Regions from separate parts of the Marinobacter sp. PE14 genome, predicted to be linked through region 1. Evidence: predicted binding sites of a transcription regulator. Region 1 holds the regulator's gene; the other holds the start of a gene.

The links. The regulator LexA, encoded in region 1, represses DNA repair genes until DNA is damaged. The targets are predictions, from matches to a motif close to CTGTNTNNNNANACAG.
Region 2: recN (DNA repair protein RecN) is a predicted target of LexA. The motif match lies at 1,563-1,578, and genes of this name have one in related genera.

What each region holds. Positions count from the first base shown of each region.
Region 1 is NZ_JBQXNY010000001.1:876,183-879,598, forward strand. It holds gene ACWJ62_RS04175 (gamma-glutamyl-gamma-aminobutyrate hydrolase family protein) at 1-93, opposite strand, end outside; gene ACWJ62_RS04180 (amidoligase family protein) at 86-1,087, opposite strand; gene lexA (transcriptional repressor LexA) at 1,303-1,914, shown strand; gene ACWJ62_RS04190 (cell division inhibitor SulA) at 1,957-2,448, shown strand; gene ACWJ62_RS04195 (hypothetical protein) at 2,453-2,713, opposite strand; gene ACWJ62_RS04200 (DUF6586 family protein) at 2,765-3,277, opposite strand.
Region 2 is NZ_JBQXNY010000008.1:4,804-8,219, forward strand. It holds gene dnaK (molecular chaperone DnaK) at 1-689, opposite strand, end outside; gene grpE (nucleotide exchange factor GrpE) at 782-1,381, opposite strand; gene recN (DNA repair protein RecN) at 1,637-3,316, shown strand.

The sequences.
Region 1 (3,416 bases):
CAGGCGATGGGCAAGGCTTTTGCGAGCGGGACCGCTGATGCCGATCGTCAGGCCCGGAACCTCAAGTTCCTGTTCTTTGGACTCTTCAGACATACCCGTTCTTGGCCAACCAGTCGTCGGTGGTTTCCCGCCAGCTGTGGGTCAGGTTGTGTAGATTCAGTTTCCGCCTTTCCCGGAATAGCCGACGCATGTCGGCCAGGTCGTCGGGGTTGTTGGCCAACTGCTCCAGAACGACCCAGTCGTTCCACACGGTTGAGAAATGCCAGCCGGGATTGTCGATGTCGCAATCCGGCAACCGGTAATGCAGGGTTGGCCTGCTTTTTATCCTGGGATCCTGAACATGGCGTTCCAGGCGTTCCTTGTCCAGGTGGGCAAACAGCGGAAGCAAGTCAAGCGCGCGATTGCGGGTGGGATTGAACTCCAGGTAATCCTCCATGAGCTCCCCGATGTTTGGATGATAGTTGTCTTCCATCAGGAGCTCGGTGTAGCGGCCGTGCCAGGGTTCAATATAGGTGGTGAATTTGCGGCTGACATCCAGTTGATGCCGGTGCTTGAGCCATTCGTACAGGGCCGCGAACGCCTGGAAGTAACGAACCAGGGTCTTCGGGCTGAGATCGGGCAACTCGGGATTCAGCTGCAGGCCAAACGCAAAATAGATGGCATCGCGGCTGCCCAGGGCGCCGGCGTTTCTGAGCTTGTCGACGAGAGTTTCAATCACCTCGACGCTGGAAAACTTCAGAGGCGGGCTTATGATCTCGAGGGGTACCACGCGCTCGGCCGCGGCGTCGATCACATCCATCGCCTGTCCACCGAGTTCACGAATGGATTCGGGGAGGCGCTCATCCGCCAGATCAAGATCCTTGATCGGATCGGAATCAAGCTCAACCGTAAAGTCGCCAAGGGCTGTCTGCAAAGTTGTTACATAGCGTGACTTTAGTTCGGGAGTGCCCTCCAGCATCTTCGCCGCCAATGTAACCAGCTCATCGTAGCCCAGGCCAGACAGTTCGATCTCGACGCCAACCCGGCGTTCCTTCCCTTCGTTCGTCTCTAGGATGTCAGGCATCCTGCAGGCACTGACTTGGGTCATGGTGCTCCCTGGTTCGTGAGGAATCGTGCCCTAACCATATCACACCGCTGTTGATCCTCATTATTAAGCAGATGCAAGAAAATCAGGGAGCTGACTTTACACTGGATAAAACACTGTATATAGTCAGTTTACTGTATAAAAAAACAGGGCGGCTGGAACAACTCTTCCGAGACGAAAATGTTTGCAGCGGCCCGATCCCGATATAGCGGAGTAGCTTGATGAAGCTGACAGCAAGACAGTCCCAGGTACTGGATATCATACGCCGATACGTCGACGAGACCGGCTACCCGCCAACTCGTGCTGAAATCGCGGCAGAACTGGGCTTCCGTTCGGCCAACGCCGCGGAGGAGCATCTTCGGGCTCTGGCAAGGAAAGGTGCCATCGAGATGGTGCCGGGAGCCAGTCGCGGCATCCGTTTGCCTGAGGCGGAGGAGGATCTGGGTCTTCCGGTTATTGGTCAGGTTGCAGCCGGTAGTCCGATACTTGCTCAGGAGCACATCGAGGATCACTGCACACTGCAGCCGGAATTCTTTTCGCCGTCTGCAGATTATCTTCTGCGGGTCCGGGGCATGAGCATGAAGGATATCGGTATTCTCGATGGCGACCTGCTGGCAGTTCACAGCACCCAGGATGTTCACAACGGCCAGGTGGTTGTTGCCCGGGTTGGCGATGAGGTCACGGTAAAACGCTTCCGTAAGGAAGGTTCGAAAGTCTACCTGATTGCCGAGAACGAAGAATTCGCACCGATCGAAGTGGACCTGACCGAACAGGAGCTGTTCATCGAGGGTCTGGGTGTTGGTGTTATCCGCCGCTCTGACCTGCACTGAGCGGTTCGGATAGCCTCAGATAGATTGAATAACGGGTGAATTATGGAACAAATGAGCTTTAATCAGAATCTGGCCTACAATCCCAATGCTCTGTCCTGTTCAGTGCCGGCAACCGCCGCCCGCGAGCGACGTTCCGTCATTCGCGCCCGACGCTCTCCGGAAACCAGAGAACCCAAAGTCTGTGGCAATGTGACGGAAATCATTCTGCCGGAAGGTCAGGTAGAAAATTTCCAGCTGCTGTTGCCAATGCTGACCCAGCTGAATCAGGAGAAGCGCTGGCTGGCCTGGATCGATCCGCCTCAGGCGCTGGTCAGCAAGTGGCAAAAAATGCACGGGATTGTCGCCGGCGAATTGCTGGTGCTGCGTTCAACACCGGATTATCCCGCCCAGGACCTGGCAGAGCGAGCCCTCAGTGCCGGTACCTGTCACGCGGTGGTTATGTGGACCCGTAAACTGGGCCGCACTGCCTTCGAATCCCTGCAAAGAGCCTCGGCCGAGGGTAATAGCCACGGCGTTGTTCTCAGGCAGCGTTAACCGATCAATGCAGAGTGTAGGAGGGCTGGGCGTCTGAGGCGTCCAGTTCGTCATCTTCCCAGTCGATATCGTGGGCAACATTGCCTACGGCCTCAATGCCAGCGGCAATCATTGCTTTGGCAACCGACATATCCCGGTCTTCCATCATTTCCCGGGCTTCTTCCGAAAAAGAGATTGTTACCAGTGGCGCACTGTCATCATCAATGCGGCGCAGGGCGTAATCGCCATTGGTCAATTGCACGATTTCAAAAAACGATGGTGACATTCAATAAACCTTCAAGTTAATACGATTTGAATAACCGGAGCTTGGAGTGGCTTACCACTCGCTGTGCTGCTCTTCCAGATCATCGGCAAAATGTTTGACGGCAGTCAGCGTTTTCATCAACGCGGACGACGATCGATCCGGGCCGGAGTCGGCTGACACCGCAATGATGTTCTCTTCGCTCACGGTTTTTTTGGTCGCCGGGGGTCTGCTTTGAGAGCGTTCGAGTTGCACCAGATGGTTCCACCAACTTCCTGATCGCTGCTCCAGCTCCTTCAGGCGGCCAATTTCACTCGGTTCTGGCCCGATAAGAGCGACCAGCTCATCCAGGGTTGAAGGCTCCTCTGATTTTCTCTGGTAAAGCCTGGCGATCATGACCAGCAACAGTTTTCGAGACCGCAGAAGCAGCTCGATCGATCCCTGAATAGCGGCTTCTCGGCGCAGCGCCTGCTCCGCTTCGTTGGGACGTTGTTCTTGACCCTCGGCTGTGGGCCGGTCGAGTGGCTGAAGCAGCGTGCGGGCGAGAAAGAGTTTTTGAGAAACCAGTGAGTGCCATTGCGAGGCCATGGAATACCTTCAATCCCCCAGCGCGGGTGTAACCCCGGAAAATTAATCTCTCACTCTACCATTTTCGGTATCAAATTTCTTCCACTGTCTGTGCGGGCAGGTTTCACAATAAAATACAAACAATCACTTGAAACGACCG
Region 2 (3,416 bases), on a different contig from region 1:
TCACCACCGAGGAAGGTGTCGCCGTTGGTCGCCAGCACTTCAAACTGATGCTCGCCATCGACATCAGCAATCTCGATGATGGACAGGTCAAAGGTACCACCGCCGAGGTCATAAACCGCAACGGTGCGATCACCGCTCTTCTTGTCCAGACCATAGGCCAGAGCAGCTGCGGTCGGCTCGTTAATGATGCGCTTCACATCAAGACCGGCAATCTTGCCAGCGTCCTTGGTTGCCTGGCGCTGGCTGTCGTTGAAGTAGGCCGGCACGGTGATAACCGCTTCGGTCACTTTCTCGCCAAGATAATCTTCGGCCGTCTTTTTCATCTTCTTGATGATTTCCGCAGAAACCTGCGGGGGAGCCATTTTCTCACCCTTTACTTCCACCCAGGCGTCGCCGTTATCTGCTTTGGCGATCTTGTACGGCACCATCTTGATGTCTTTCTGAACCACGTCGTCCTCAAACCGACGACCGATCAGACGCTTGATGGCGTACAGGGTGTTGTTCGGGTTGGTTACTGCCTGGCGCTTAGCTGACTGACCAACCAGGGTCTCACCATCGTCTGTATAGGCGATGATGGACGGGGTGGTACGATCACCCTCCGCGTTTTCAATTACCTTCACCTTGTCGCCATCCATGATGGCTACACAAGAGTTTGTGGTTCCCAGATCGATACCGATAATCTTGCTCATTGAGTCACTCCAATTCTTCTGAATGCTTTCCAGGAGGCCATTTGCCTCCGCTTTCGCTATTTACTGGCTATATTGGCGCTTTAATCGGCTTTTCAAGCCTGCTCATCAATTTTTGGTGCATCTTCCGCTTTCGCGACCACCACCATGGCCGGCCGCACCACGCGGCCATTCAGCAGATACCCCTTCTGCACCACGGCTACCACGCTGTTCGGCTCTGCATCTGGCGCAGGAACCATGGACATGGCTTCGTGATGCTGAGGATCGAACGGTTCGCCTACCGGGTTGATCTGCTCAACATTGAATTTCTTCAGGCTGGACATGAACAGACTCAGGGTCATTTCAACGCCTTCGCGGATGGAGGCAACCGCCTCGCCCGAGCCCTCGTGACCCTCGGTGCTCTCGACCGCCTTCTCCAGGCTGTCCGCAACGGGCAACAGCTCTTTGACGAACTTTTCCAGGGCGAACTTGTGGGCTTTTTCCACATCAATCTCCGCTCGACGGCGCACATTCTGCATCTCCGCCTGGGAGCGCAACATCTGCTCCTGGAATTCCTGAACCTGAGCCTGGAGTGCTTCCACTTCGGAGGTTTCGCTGTCGCCAGCCTCACCTTCAGCAGACTGGGCTTCCTCTTTTGCAGCCTCGAGGGCTTCGTTCAGTTCCTCGTGCTCGTTCCGGTTCTCGTCAGTGCTCATGGCTACTCCTGCTTGATCTAAAGCGGCCCGCGGTCAGTGGCCGGCTAAACATGGGTTCCGGCCCCGGCGAGCCGGAAAATGTCGTTGCGAACGGATATGGGGCCCGCTCTCCAGGTTTCAACCACCAATGCCTGCAATCCTGAAGAAAATCCCTGCCACAGGTTTGCAAACAGCAAAAACCCTGTATATATTCACAGTCACTGTATACATTCACAGTGTTTTGCCGGTCTCAGGAAAAACGCGGAGGTTATCTGCATGCTGACTCAACTTACGGTTTCCAATTACGCCATCGCTGAACGGGTGGAACTCCAGTTCAACAAGGGCATGACCGCATTGACCGGCGAGACCGGCGCCGGCAAATCTATTGTGCTGGACGCCCTGGGCCTGGCCATGGGCGGCAGAGCCGATGCCGGCGCCGTCCGGCATGGTGCCAAACGCGCCGACATCACAGCGACCTTCGACGTATCCGGCATTGCTGAGGCCACCGAGTGGCTGGCAGAACACGAGCTGGATGACGACAACGATTGCATTCTCCGCCGGGTCATCAGCAAGGATGGCCGCTCCCGCGCCTACATCAATGGCCAACCCTGCCCCTTGAACCATCTCAAGGAACTGGGCGGTGTTTTAATGGATATTCACAGCCAGCATCAGCACCAGTCTCTTTTGCGCAAGGAAACCCACCGCAAGCTGGTGGACGAATTCGCTGGCGTTGAGACCCTGGCCGCTGAGACGCGGGAAGCCTGGAAATCCTGGAACCAGATCCGCCAGCGTCTGACCGAACGCCAGCAAAATGCCGATGAAGCAGAGGCCAAACTCCAGCTTTTGCGGTATCAGGTGGAGGAACTGGATCGTCTGGCCCTGGAGGAGGGCGAGCAGGAAAACCTGGAACAGGAGCAGGCGCAGCTTAGCCAGGCGGATACGGTTCTGCACAACAGCCATCAGGCCGCCCTGCTTTGCACCGAAGATGAAACCAGCGCAGTGGATCTGGTGCGCCAGGCACTACAGCAGCTTGAGCAGCTTCCGGTGGACGTTCCCGCACTGGCAGACACAATCCAGATGCTGAACGAAGCCCAGATCCAGATCAGTGAGGCCGGCGACAACCTTCGCCATTTCGTCGAGGACTACGAGGCCGATCCAGCCAGACTGGCGGAAGTGGAAGAACGGCTGAGCGCCATCTACCAGATGGCCCGCAAACACCGGATCACGCCGGAAGAATTACCGGAACTGCATCAGCGCCTCAGTGCCGAGCTGGCCGAGCTGGATGGCGGCGAAGGCAGCCTGGAGCAGCTGGCCGCAGAGCTGGACAGCCAGCGCGGACGCTTCGATGAACTGGCCGGGGAGCTGTCAGAGGCCCGTGCCAGGGCCGCCGCCGAACTGGATCAGCGGGTCGCAGCGGAGCTCGCCCAGTTGAGCATGCCCAACATGCAGTTCATTACGCACCTGAATCGCAGCAACGGTGGGGAGCCGGCGCCCCACGGGCTGGAAGACATTGAATTCCTGGTCAGCGCAAACCCGGGCCAGCCGGCCCGGCCATTGGCCAAGGTAGCCTCCGGCGGCGAACTGTCGCGGATCAGCCTTGCCATCCAGGTGGTGGTTGCCCAGACATCAACCACACCCACACTGGTCTTCGATGAAGTGGATGTCGGCATTGGCGGCGGCACGGCCGAGGTGGTTGGCCGACTGTTACGGACTCTTGGCGGCAACGGGCAGGTACTCTGTGTCACCCACCTGCCGCAAGTGGCCGCTCAGTGTCATCAGCACCTGTTTGTCAGCAAGTTCACCGAGCAAGATGCCACCTTCTCGAAAATCGAGACGCTGGACGATCAGGGCAGAATCAGTGAAGTGGCGAGAATGCTGGGAGGCGTGGACATGACCGAACATACGATCGCTCATGCCAGGGAAATGTTTTCAAAGGGGCAGGCAACCCATCACTGAGCCGCGAGCAACTATCCACTACCCCTCTCGATCCTGAGAGCTGTTGGGGCGGGCCAAAAACCCGCCCCTTTTTTTCGTTCTTCCAGCAAACTGCCTGAGC